3 regions of the Mycetohabitans endofungorum genome follow, and region 2 is predicted to be linked to each of the others. Evidence: predicted binding sites of a transcription regulator. Region 2 holds the regulator's gene; each other region holds the start of a gene.
What was found. Region 2 encodes LexA, which represses DNA repair genes until DNA is damaged. Its sites were predicted from a motif close to ACTGTATNNNNATACAGT; they were not measured.

Region 1 (4,477 bases), 430 kb from region 2:
CGCACGATCGTGTTCATCGACGAGATTCACACGATGGTCGGCGCAGGCAAGGCGGAAGGTGCGATCGACGCGGGCAACATGCTCAAGCCGGCACTCGCGCGCGGCGAGTTGCATTGCATCGGTGCAACGACGCTGGATGAATACCGCCGATACATCGAAAAAGACGCGGCGCTTGAGCGGCGCTTTCAGAAGGTGCTGGTCGATGAGCCGTCGGTCGAGGCAACCATTGCGATCCTGCGAGGGTTACAGGAAAAGTACGAGCTGCATCACAAGGTCGAGATCACGGATCCGGCCATTGTCGCGGCCGCCGAGCTGTCGCACCGCTATATCACCGACCGTTTTCTGCCGGACAAGGCGATCGACTTAATCGACGAGGCGGCGTCCAAGATCAAGATGGAGATCGACTCGAAGCCCGAGGCGATGGACCGGCTCGACCGTCGGCTGATCCAGTTGAAGATTGAGCGCGAGGCGGTGAAGAAGGAAACGGACGAGGCATCGCAGAAGCGGCTTGGGTTGATCGAGGACGAGATCGCGCGGCTCGAGCGCGAATACGCAGATCTCGAGGAGATTTGGACGGCGGAGAAATCCGCCGTGCAGGGCGGCGCGCACCTGAAGGAAGAGATCGACAAGACCCGCGCAGAAATCGTGCGGCTGCAGCGCGAGGGTAAGCTGGATAAGGTCGCCGAGTTGCAATACGGCACGTTGCCGCAGTTGGAGGCGCAACTGAAGGCCGTTACCCAGGCCGAGGCCGGTACGTCCAAGAGCGACAAGCCGCGGTTGCTGCGCACGCAAGTGGGCGCCGAGGAGATTGCCGAGGTCGTATCGCGCGCCACCGGTATCCCGGTCGCGCGGATGATGCAGGGCGAGCGCGAGAAGCTGTTGCAGATCGAGGTGAAGCTGCATGAACGCGTGGTCGGCCAGGACGAGGCGATCAGTGCGGTGGCCGACGCGATCCGCCGTTCGCGGGCAGGCTTGGCCGACCCGAACCGACCGTATGGTTCGTTCCTGTTCCTTGGCCCGACGGGGGTTGGCAAGACCGAGCTGTGCAAGGCGTTGGCGGCGTTCCTGTTCGATGCCGAGGACCACTTGATCCGCATCGACATGAGCGAGTTCATGGAAAAGCACAGCGTCGCGCGGCTGATCGGCGCGCCGCCCGGTTATGTTGGCTATGAGGAAGGCGGCTACTTGACCGAGGCCGTGCGGCGCAAGCCGTACAGTGTGATCTTGCTCGATGAAATCGAGAAGGCGCATCCGGACGTGTTTAACGTGCTGCTGCAAGTGCTCGACGACGGCCGCATGACCGATGGCCAGGGCCGCACGGTGGATTTTAAGAACACCGTGATTGTGATGACGTCGAATCTCGGCTCGCAGCAGATCCAGTCGATGGTCGGCGAGCCTCATGCGGCGGTGCGCGATGCGGTCTGGGAAGAAGTCAAGCAACATTTCCGGCCCGAGTTCCTGAATCGGATCGATGAGGTCGTCGTCTTCCACGGCCTGGATCGCAGCCATATTCGCTCGATCGCGAAGATCCAGTTGCAGCGGCTCACCGAACGACTGGCGAAGATGGACATGCAACTGGACGTGTCGGATGCGGCACTCGAGCACATCGGCAAGGTCGGCTACGATCCGTTGTTCGGTGCGCGGCCGCTCAAGCGCGCGATCCAGCAGGAGATTGAGAACCCGATCGCCAAGCTGATCCTCGGTGGCCGGTTTGGTCCGAAGGACCTGATCCCGGTCGACTTCGAGGATGGCAAGTTCGTGTTCGAACGGGTCGTGCACTGATGGGGCGCTGATGCGGGGGCGCTGGCGCTGTTGCTCAGCGCCAGCGCCCAGCCCAGCCCAGCCCAGCCCAGCCCAGCCCAGCCCAGCCCAGCCCAGCCCAGCCCAGCCCAGCCCAGCCCAGCCCAGCCCAGCCCAGCCCAGCCCAGCCCAGCCCAGCCCAGCCCAGCCCAGCCCAGCCCAGCCCAGCCCAGCCCAGCCCAGCCCAGCCCAGCCCAGCCCAGCCTAGACTAGACTAGACTAGACTAGGCAAGGCAAGGCAAGGCAAGGCAAGGCAAGGTTTTCAGGCCAGCCAGCTTGAGTCCGCGTTGTGATTTTGTGGCTCGGGTAGCTACGTGAAGCGCTATGCGCTGGAAAACGGCGCTCACCGGCTGATATGGCCGACGCAGACGATGGCCGAATGCACGACTGCGGCCGATGTTGATGCTCAGGGCCAGTTCATCGCCGTGCAGCAGAGGCTGCAGAACAGCGAGTTTTACCAGGAGCAGCAGCCCGATGAATGGACAAAGCAGCGCGTGCTGGTCTATTTTGGCAAACCTGCGGAAGACCGCGTACTTGTCCGTTGATGAAGTGAGAGGTTTGGTGCTACTGATACCTGGAAGATGGGTAGGGTACTCACTGTTCCATTTGGTTTTGATGACGACGGCGCGCTGCGCAGCATGCAGAAAAGCCCTGATCCGCCGCACGAGCAGAACGGCGACAACCGCCCATTCTGAGCGGCCATCCGCGCACCGTACGTTAGTCCTCCGTTGCCGGACCAGGCGTAATGACGCGGTACTGCCGCTGTGCCACTGTGCGGGCTGTTCGATTTAACCCCACGTTACCACACCACATTCGCCAGCTTCCTTAAATTGGTCGCATCGAGGGGACGCGGGTGACTCAACGCAGCCGACGCTGGTATCATCTCGTACTGTATATCTATACAGGATTAGACGATGGACGCGATTCTCGCCGGCGGCGTGGACCCGTTCTACTATGTCGCAAACTTTCGCCGCGCTATCGCATGGTTGAGCGATCGATGCGATGACCTGCTTGACGGGCAAGAACGGGCCTTCATCGACGCGTTCGAGTCGTTGCCCCACGCGTCGCGCGCGCTGCTGGTCCGGATGTTGATGCGCAAAGGACCATTGTTTCGCACGGACAAGCTGCGGTATGCCGAGATCGGTGAGCCACTTGCCGCATGCGAGCCATTGATTACGCGAGGCTGGGTCGAACTCGATCCGCCGATGTCAATCGACGAACTGTTCACTGTGGCGACCAAAGCCCAGCTCGAGCGCCGCTTCGTGGCGGCAAAGGCGGCGCGCGGCACGAAGGCGGCGTTGCTTGACGCGCTGCGCGCTGCGTATCCCGGTGTACAGCATGCGTATTCGGTCTGGTGCCCGGACGAGCCAGCAAAGGTCGTCCACTTCCTGCTGGGACCCCTGTGTGATCGCCTTCGATTGATGTTTTTTGGGAATCTATGGCAGGACTGGTCGGAGTTCGTGCTAGCCGATCTGGGTGTCTTCCGCTACGAAGCCGTGCGCTTGGATGGATCGTCTCGCGCATTCCAACAGCGCGAAGATGTCGATGCCTATTTCTCGTTGCATGCTTGTCGCCAGGCGCTGAACGCGGCCCCCGATGACGCGACGTTGGACACATTGCTGGCGCAGGCGCGCGCATGTCCGACTGGTAATCTTTGGCTCGACATGCGTCGCGCCAAAGTGTTGTTTCGGATCGGCCAGCACTGCGAACGGCGGCGCGATTGGCCACGCGCGCTGCATGCGTACGAGGCGAGTACATATCCGGATGCCCGCTATCGGCGAGTGCGTGTGCTCGAGACACTCGGTCGCCGCGATGACGCATTGGCGCTTGCTGCGCAAGTCGTACGGACGCCGGTCAGCGAGGGCGAGGCACAGCGCGCCGCGCGTACCCTTGCGCGGCTACAGCGCGTGCCGCGTGCCGCACGGCAGCAGTCACCTTTGACGGTGCAATCGGCATGTGGCGAACGGCTATCCGGCCGGAACCGCACACCTTCATCGCAATCTGATTTATCGGCATCGGCAATGCCGATCTCGCGCAGCGACTGGCTCTTGCCCATGCCCACCGCACCGATGCGGGTCGAGCACGTATTGCGCGCTCATCTGCATCGTCCGGAGGCGCCGGTATTTTATGTCGAAAACGCATTAATCAACACTTTGTTTGGCCTGTTGTGCTGGCAGGTGATATTCGCGCCGATACCCGGCGCGTTCTTTCATCCGTTCCAGCGCGGGCCAGCGGACCTGGACACGCCGATGTTCGTCGCGCGTCGTCAGGCGCTGTTCGATGCCTGCCTGCAACAACTCGACGATGGTCGCTATCGACGCACGATCGAGGATAATTTTGCCGCGAAGGCTGGGATTCAGTCGCCGTTCGTGGCTTGGGGCGTGCTCGATCCTGCGTTGTTGACGCTCGCGCTGGACTGCATGCCGGCCGCCCACCTGAAGCTGTGGTTCGAGCGGTTGCTGCGGGACATCTCGCGAAACCGCTCCGGATTGCCGGATCTGATCCGATTCGTGCCGGCCGTGCGTTCGTATGAATTGATCGAAGTGAAAGGGCCCGGTGACCGGTTGCAGGACAACCAGGTGCGCTGGCTAGCTTACGCACACGAAAAAGGGCTGCCGGTCAGCGTTGCGCACGTGCGATGGCTTGCCGGTGGGGGCAGCAGGCCGGCGCCGCCCGC
Region 2 (4,477 bases):
GGACGGTGCAACGCCAGACGGCATCGCGCGGCGCGTACTGGATGTGCGCCGCTGCAGCACCCATTGCAGCGTGTTGATCGCCAATAGCAGCAGGAACGATACGAGCAACATCACGACTGCCAGTGCCGTCGCACCCGCATAGTCGTACTGTTCCAGCTTCGTGATGATCAACAATGATGTGATTTCAGACTTCATTGGCACATTGCCCGCAATGAAAATCACCGAGCCATATTCGCCAAGTGCGCGCGCAAACGCGAGCGCAAAACCCGTCAGCAACGCGGGCAGCAACGAAGGCAGGACCACACGGCGAAAGGCCAGCCAGCGCGTCGCACCGAGGCAGGCAGCGGCCTTCTCCTGCTCTCGCTCGAAGTCCTCCAGCACCGGCTGCACGGTGCGTACCACGAACGGCATGCCAATGAAAGTCAGCGCGACCAGCATCCCGAGCGGCGTGAACGCCACCTTGATGTCGAGCGGGGCGAGCAGCGAGCCCACCCAGCCGTTACCCGAATAGACGGCGGCCAGCGCAATGCCAGCGACCGCAGTGGGCAAAGCGAACGGCAAATCGACCACCGCATCGACGAGCCGCTTGAACGGAAACTCGTACCGCACCAGCACCCATGCTACGAGAAGGCCGAACACTGCATTGAGCAGCGCGGCGCCCAGCGACGCGCAGAACGTAAGCCGGTACGAGGCCAGCACGCGCGGCGATGCGACGGCACGTGCAAACTCGGGCCACGTCAATGTCGCCGTCTTCAAGAAGGTCGCGGCGAGCGGAATCAGCACCACTAGGCCCAAATACGCCACCGTGATACCGAGCGTGACACCGAACCCGGGCAACGCACTGGGCTTGCGAAAAGAAAAACGACTCATGCCTGCTACTCGCCTCCAAGCACCACTCGTGCCGGGCCCAGAGGAACCGGGCTCAGCGCACGCTGGCAGCCATCTCAGGCCGCGGGCCGCCGCCTGGCGGCCGTCGTCGGTTTACTGTGGCTGATAAATCGAATCGAATACTCCACCGTCAGCAAAATGCACTTTTTGAGCATTCGCCCATCCGCCGAATGTATCGTCGACCGTATACAGCTTGAGCTTTGGGAACGGCCGGGTCAGCGCCTCGGGCACCTTACTCGAGCGCGGCCGATAGAAGTGCTTCGCCGCAATCTGCTGGCCCTGCTCGGTGTACAGGAAGTTCAGGTAAGCTTGCGCGAGCTTGCGCGTGCCGTGTCGGTCCACCACCTTATCGACCAACGCGACCGGCGGTTCAGCCAGGATGCTGACCGATGGCACCACGATCTCAAATGTATCGGGCCCGAATTCCTTGAGCGATAGAAATGCCTCGTTTTCCCAGGCGAGCAGCACGTCGCCGATGCCGCGCTGCACGAAGCTGGTGGTCGCTCCCCGCGCGCCGGAATCGAGCACTCCGACATTCTTGTACAGCTTTGCGACAAACTCGCGCGCCTTTTGCTCATTACCGCCCGGCTGGTGCAACGCGTACGCCCATGCAGCCAAGTAGTTCCAACGTGCGCCACCGGAGGTCTTCGGGTTCGGTGTAATAATGGACACGCCCGGCTTGACCAGATCGTCCCAGTCCTTAATACGTTTCGGATTGCCTTTGCGCACGACGAACACGATCGTCGACGTGTACGGCGACGCATTGTCCGGCAAGCGTTTTTGCCAATCCGCATCCATCAGTCCCTTCTTGGCGATCGCGTCGATATCGTAGGCCAGCGCCAACGTGACGACGTCCGCCTGCAAGCCATCGATGACCGAGCGCGCCTGCGCGCCTGAGCCGCCGTGCGACTGCTTGAACAAAACGCTCTCACCGGTCTTGGCCTTCCATTCCTTTGCGAACGCCTGATTCACATCCTGGTACAGCTCCCGCGTCGGGTCGTACGATACATTGAGTAGTGTGCTGCCCGCGACGGACGTGCCGCTGACCACGACGCCGCCCGTCAGCACCCATGCCGCGGCCAGGCGCCGCCACGCCGATGCGCTGTCGCACTGCCGCGCCCGCCCCGTTACCTGTTCACTCATTGGTATGCCCGTGGATGTCGTGAGGGACCGGCCAAGTCTAACGAACGCATTTCATTATCAAAAATAATCGTTCCTTATGCTTTTATATTCAAAAGTCGTAAGCCACGGAGCGACACGCCCTTCTATTCCTGAGCGGGGAACGGCGACTTCAAATAGCACTTGAAATACCGTTGATACTGTATAAAAATACAGGTGTCTGTTCATCCATACAGTAACCATGACTAAACTCACCGTCCGTCAGCAGCAGGTCTACGACTTGATCCGCCGCGCGATCGAGCGCACCGGCTTTCCGCCGACGCGCGCCGAGATTGCTGCAGAACTCGGCTTCAGCTCGGCCAATTCGGCCGAAGAGCACTTACGCGCGCTGGCGCGCAAAGGGGTGATCGAACTGGCGGCGGGTGCGTCACGCGGGATCCGGTTGCTGTCGACGGACGACGGACCGCGCCACTACACGCTACCGCATCCGGCGCTCATGCAGTTGTCGCTGCCGCTAGTCGGTCGCGTCGCGGCCGGCAGTCCGATCCTGGCTCAGGAGCATATCGCGCAGCGTTACGCGTGCGACCCAGCGTTGTTTGCGAGCCGGCCCGACTATCTTCTGAAAGTGCGCGGGATGTCGATGCGCGATGCGGGAATCTTCGACGGAGACCTGCTGGCCGTACAGAAACAGCACGACGCGAAAGAAGGCCAGATCGTGGTGGCGCGGCTGGGCGACGATGTAACGGTCAAGCGCTTCCATCGACTGGCGAATGGTATCGAACTGATCGCGGAAAATCCGGATTACGAGAACATCGTCGTAAGCCCAGGACAGGAAGATTTCGAACTGGAAGGCGTTGCGGTCGGCTTGATCCGTCCCAACGCATTCTAAATACCGACACAGAGAAACCGATGAAACGACTTGCCCACCTGTTTCCATTACGCGCGTTCGGGCGCCTGCGTTATCTGCGAGGCCTCGTGCCATGTGGTGCATCGTCGCGCCCCGCCACTTTGTTCGGTCCGGTGATGGGCGACGCGACGCCGGCACAGCACCCGACCGCACTGGTGGACAACGACGTGGCACACGTCATGCAGACACACATAATATTGCCATCCGGGTTGCCAGCTTTCGCGCGCTCGCCGCTGCGCCACGGCGTGCCTCAGGCCGAACCGACCCGTCGTCGCCCATTGCGGAAGGACGATCCGGTGCGCGTCTACCGCAGTGCGTCACGTGTGGTGCTCGTGGGCCATATCGATGCGGTTTGCAGTATGATCGACCAGTATATCGCGGCAGAAGAGACTGGGGTTGCCCCCAGCTTGCTGGATTAATTTGCTCCCGCTACAACTGCGCATATGACATCGGCCTCATTCAAGCGTCTTTTCGCCGCAGGGGTGGCACTAGCTAGCGTGCTGGCAGGCGTGCTCAGTTACGCGTCGCCTTATATCGTCCTGAGCCGCCTGGAGCATGCAGCCGATGCACGCGACGCCGAGGCGGTCAATCGATACGTCGACTACCCTGCATTGCGTACCAGTCTGAAACAGGAACTCAATGCACAAATCGCGCGCGCGGTCGGCACGCATGCGGATGATTCGCCGCTGGCGCAGGCAGTCGCGAGTGTCGGCACGATGGTCGGCTCCGCATTGATCGCACCTATTGTCGAGATTTATGCGACGCCAGACGGCGTAGCTGCGTTGCTAGCCGGCATGCCCCCGCACGATGTGGCGAGCGACACGGCACCACCGGGCCCGGTGCGGGCTCCGCAAGCCGATGCGACACGCGGCGCAGCCGTTTCGGGCGCCTCGGCTTCAACCGGTTCCAGTACGCCAGGCGGCCGGCAGCCCGTGGCCGGCACGTCCAGAAGTGGCGGCGCTCAAGTGAGCGCCGGCTATCGCGGCATCAACGAGTTCGTGGTCCGATATCGCGCTGAGCCGAAGGAGCCGCCATATACAACGATTTTTCATCGCACCGGCGTCTTCAGTTGGCAACTTGTCGGCGTCAAACTCAACGGTTCATGATGCGGGCCGTTGCGACACGCGGCACACTCATGCAAGCCCGCACCGCAGTGCGCCGATCAAGCCCTTTCGGCGGCTGCGGTGGTGGATAACGGCGCCCAAAAAGCCTATGCAAATAAGACGGCCGTCGACGCCCTGTCATTTACCGCCAAACAGGCGGTGCTACGGGTTACTGGATCTAAACGGCGCCGGCAAGACGACCACGCTACGTATGGTGTTGGCGAAGATTGACATCCGTAGCACTTTTTGGCTTTTTTTGAGTTAATCGTAGCTGTTTGACAAGTTTTGTGTGCCCTTCACCAAGCGAAGCCGCACTCGTGCGTGCGTGACCCGTGCGTGCTTGTCGACTTATGAAAATTGCTTGCGAAAGTAATATACCTAGGCTACAGTAAGTTCCGAAGCAAGTCGCAACCTTACTATAATATTTAGCGAAGTGATTCTATGGAGTTGCTTCGGTGCG
Region 3 (4,477 bases), 130 kb from region 2:
CGTCGCGCACGCCGCGATGCGTCTGGGTATCAGCGCTAAGGTGGTGATGCTTAAGACAGCCAGCCCGACGCGCATCGAGTTGTGTCGGCAGTACGGCGCCGAAGTGGTGTTCGCCGACGACGGCGCGCAGGCGTTCGACAAGGTCCGACGCATCGGGGCAGACGAGCGGCGCTGCTTCATCCATCCGTTCAATGGGTATCGCACCGTGCTCGGCACAGCGACGCTCGGCTACGAATGGGCCACGCAGACGCCGGCACTGGACGCGGTGATCGTGCCGGTCGGCGGCGGCGGGCTCGGTGCGGGTGTCGCCACCGCGTTGCGCCTGGTGGACCCGTGCATTCATGTCTATGGCGTCGAGCCGGAAGGGGCCGACGCGATGAGCAAAAGCTTTGCGGCAAACCATACGGTGAAGATGGGCCCGATGCGCAGTGTCGCCGATTCGCTGATGGCGCCGCACACCGAGGCGTACAGCTACGAGTTGTGCCGCCGGCACATCGACCGGATGGTCACCGTGTCCGATGACCAGCTGCGCGTGGCTATGCTGCGCTTGTTCGAGCAACTGAAACTGGCTGTCGAGCCTGCGTGCGCGGCGGCGCTCGCCGCACTGCTTGGGCCGCTGCGCGATGTGCTCGAAGGCAAGCGCGTCGGCGTGCTACTGTGCGGCACTAACACTGACGCCGATACGCTGTACCAGCACCTGACCTACGCCCGCAAGCTGTCGAGCTAGCGTGCCCGCCGCCCCCAATTTTTGCCTCTTTCCGTCCTTCACGATTTCACCGATGAGTTCCCCCCTTCACTCGCAGCCGGACAGCCCTTGCATCGGCGTATGCTCCACCTTGTTTGACGAAGTCTGCAAAGGCTGTGGTCGGACAGCGGCGGAGGTATCGAACTGGGTATTGATGACCGACGATGAAAAACGCGCGGTCTGGGAGCGCATCACGCGCGATGGAACTGCGATGCGTTTCACGCACGCCCCCGATTGAACCGCAGGTCGATGCGGCGCCGATGAACGCGCGCCGCGGACTCGTTGGCAGTCGCACGGGGGGCGGCCCGCATACGCACTAACCAAACGGCTCAGAGCAGCGCTGCCGAGCAACGAAACTGCGCTTGCTCGTTGACGAAGAAAGTTTGCAAGCCTTCACCGTAGCATCGGATTTATCGAATCGGTTAACCGCCACCAACGGCACACTTGTTGCGTGTCAACCGATCGTCGGGGGCCCATCCGGCCGCCGCGTTTTCGGGAGATCGGTATGGCTACTTTATCCAAAGGCGACAAAGTCCAATGGCAAACTTCGCGGGGACGCACGGATGGCGTCGTCACCCGTAAGGTGACCGGTACCGCTAAGGCGGGCCGCCACGTTGTCAAGGCGTCTGCCCGCGACCCTCAGTACGAAGTCAAAAGCGCACGTACCGGCAAAACTGCAATCCACAAAGCGGATGCGCTGAAGAAGGTGAGCTAGCGGCTCATGGCTACAGTGTCGCGTAGCCCGACTGTGTGGTGACGCCTAAGTTGCGGTCAACGTGCAATTGCGTATAATACTGTATATGCATACAGTATTACCGGCGCGATGGAATTGCTGAAGAAGCTCGAAATTTTGGCAGATGCGGCGAAATACGACGCATCATGTGCCAGCAGCGGCGCGCCTGAACGAGATGCGCGAGCGCGTGCCGGGCTTGGTGCGAACGTGGGCGCCGGAATTTGTCATAGCTATACGCCAGATGGCCGGTGTGTGTCGTTGCTAAAGATCTTGCTGACCAATTTTTGCCAGTACGATTGCCAGTATTGCGTGAACCGGCGCTCCAGCAATGTCCCGCGCGCGCGTTTTTTGCCGCAAGAGGTCGTCAATCTGACAATGGACTTCTACCGGCGCAATTATATCGACGGCCTATTCCTCAGTTCCGGCGTGATCCGCAGCGCCGACTACACGATGGAGCAGTTGGTCCACGTGGCACGGTCACTGCGTGAAGAGCACCAATTTCGCGGTTATATCCATTTGAAGACGATCCCGGACGCCGATCCGCGGCTCATCTCAGAGGCCGGCCGATATGCCGACCGGCTTAGCGTGAACATCGAACTGCCGACCGACCGCGGCCTGCAACGGCTGGCGCCCGAGAAAAACGCGTCAACGATCAAGCGTGCCATGGGAACCATCCGTCTGGCTCGGGAACAAGCGCAAAGCGAGAAGCATGCGTCACTGAACGCGCCGGCCGGGCAAAGCACACAAATGATCGTGGGCGCTGATGATGCCGATGACCGCACCATTTTACGCACCGCGCAAACGCTGTACGGTGCATACCAATTGAAGCGCGTGTATTACTCCGCTTTCAGCCCGATCCCGGATAGCCCGTCCGCGCTCCCTTCGCAAGCTCCGCCGCTTCTACGCGAGCATCGGCTGTATCAGGCGGACTTCCTGTTACGCGGTTATGGTTTTCGTGCCGAAGAACTGTTTCAAAACGACGGCGACCTGCCGCTGGATATCAACCCTAAGCTGGCATGGGCGTTGGCACACCGTGAATCGTTTCCGGTCGATTTGAATCGCGCGCCATCATGGCTAATCGCACGCGTACCGGGCATCGGTGTACGCAATGCAAAGCGGCTGGCGCAGCTGCGTCGCGTGCGCGCTATCCGCTATCACGATTTGATTCACCTGCGTTGCGTGATGGATCAGGTCAAATCGTTTATTGTGGCGCAAGACTACAGGCCCGCACGAGTCGATATGCCATCGGAACAGCTGCGGCATGCACTGTCGCGCGCCCCCGTCCAATTGGCGTTGTTATGAACGGCGCGTGCCCGTCCACGTTGCTGATCGACGGTGGCTACGCCAGCTGGCGCTCGCAGGCGTTGCGCGCGCTCGCGGCGGGTTGGCCGCCAGAGGCCGTGACATGGGTCGAGCACGGTTCGGTAACAAGCGTCACCACGGCACAAATGCCGCTGGACTACCCGACAGCCACACCGGTCGTGTACGACGATCGGACGCAGGGATCCGGTGCGCACAGCGACAGCGCCAGCTTGCGCGTGAGCGTCTCGAGCGCGTTGGCGTCCCTGCTGCAGGACGCCGCGCTGTATCGTTCGCCGCAACGTTGGGCGCTTTTGTATCGGGTCCTGTGGCGATGGTGGCATGGCGATCGAGCGGTGGCGTCGGCGGCCGACGAAGACGGCGCGCGATTGCACGCGATGGCCAGGTCCGTGCGGCGTGCCAAGCACGACATGATCGCGTATGTGCGTTTTCATCGACGTGGCGGCGCCGGGATACCGGAATACCTGGCCTGGTACGAGCCCGAGCATGAGGTGTTGGCGTACGCCGCAGAGCACTTTGCACACCGCATGGGACCGTCGTCCTGGTGGATCGGCACGCCACAGGGCGCAGCGCTGTGGGATGGCGCGACGCTGCAGTTGTCGGCCGTATCTGGCGATGCGGCGACAATACGGGCCAGTGCCGCTGTTGACGAAGTCAAGTCGCTGTGGCTCGCCTACTACAAAAGCACTTTCAATCCGGCACGGCTAAACGAAACGGCGCTGCACCAGCATATGCCGGTGCGCTTTTGGAAGCATTTACCCGAGGGATCGTTGATACCAGCAATGATCGCCGACGCGCGAAGTGGCGCGCGTCGTGTGGCGCAAGCCAGCGCAGTGCGCGCGATGACAGGCAAGCAAGTCGCCGTGGACGCGCAGCGCGCGCAGCCGTCACGGCCGATCCCGTCTTCGCTGGACGAATGCCGTCGCTGCGAATTGTGGCGCAATGCCACGCAGGCGGTGCCAGGCTACGGTCCGGAAACCGCTCGGATGATGGTGATCGGCGAACAACCGGGCGATCATGAGGACTTGACTGGCCGCGCATTCGTGGGCCCTGCCGGTCAAGTACTGGACGAGGCGTTGCGCCGCGCCGGTGTGCCGCGCGACGCGGTCTTCCTGACCAATGCGGTCAAGCACTTCAAATGGATTGCGCGCGGCAAGCGGCGTTTGCACAAAACGCCAGCACAACGCGAGGTCCACGCTTGTGCTCATTGGTTAGAGCAAGAACTGGCGCGTGTGCGGCCGGCCGTCATCGTCACACTGGGCGCCACGGCACTCGGTGCGGTCCTGCGTCGCAACGTCAACCTGCACGACTATCTGCACGCTCCTGTGCGGCTCGGTGACGCGTGGTTGATCGCCACGTGGCACCCGTCCTATGCGCTGCGGGTAGACGGTGCTGCGGCGCGGGAAGCAATCGTTGCAGCAATGGGAAAAGCCGTTGCGTGCGGGCGGCAGTTGGCCACGGCGGCTGTTGACGCGCATTGACGCGGGATGCGCGCGAGGCATGCCGAACGTGTCATTAGCCCGGCTCACATGCCGCACTTTTTGTTATCGAGTAGGCTACTCAAAGCCTATATCCGCCAGGCATGATTGACGAGAACGCAGCCGGCGCAAGACGCGATACGAATTTTGTACTACATCCCTTATGATATATGATGTATATATCATTTAATGGAGCCGTTA

Region 1: a site for LexA is predicted at 2,689-2,706, ahead of RA167_RS06855 (VRR-NUC domain-containing protein). Genes of this name have one in related genera too.
Region 3: a site for LexA is predicted at 1,539-1,556, ahead of RA167_RS05505 (putative DNA modification/repair radical SAM protein). Genes of this name have one in related genera too.

What each region holds. Positions count from the first base shown of each region.
Region 1 covers NZ_CP132744.1:1,596,900-1,601,376, reverse strand. Annotated here, with positions in the region: gene clpB (ATP-dependent chaperone ClpB) at 1-1,782, shown strand, start outside; gene RA167_RS06860 (hypothetical protein) at 2,172-2,345, shown strand; gene RA167_RS06855 (VRR-NUC domain-containing protein) at 2,715-4,477, shown strand, end outside.
Region 2 covers NZ_CP132744.1:1,171,581-1,176,057, reverse strand. Annotated here, with positions in the region: gene cysT (sulfate ABC transporter permease subunit CysT) at 1-870, opposite strand, end outside; gene RA167_RS05255 (sulfate ABC transporter substrate-binding protein) at 982-2,031, opposite strand; gene lexA (transcriptional repressor LexA) at 2,249-2,896, shown strand; gene RA167_RS05245 (hypothetical protein) at 2,917-3,333, shown strand; gene RA167_RS05240 (DUF2939 domain-containing protein) at 3,358-4,020, shown strand.
Region 3 covers NZ_CP132744.1:1,304,246-1,308,722, reverse strand. Annotated here, with positions in the region: gene RA167_RS05520 (pyridoxal-phosphate dependent enzyme) at 1-727, shown strand, start outside; gene RA167_RS05515 (DUF1289 domain-containing protein) at 780-983, shown strand; gene RA167_RS05510 (DUF2945 domain-containing protein) at 1,251-1,460, shown strand; gene RA167_RS05505 (putative DNA modification/repair radical SAM protein) at 1,569-2,780, shown strand; partial or broken gene RA167_RS05500 (UdgX family uracil-DNA binding protein) at 2,777-4,388, shown strand; gene RA167_RS05495 (ribbon-helix-helix protein, CopG family) at 4,477-4,477, shown strand, end outside.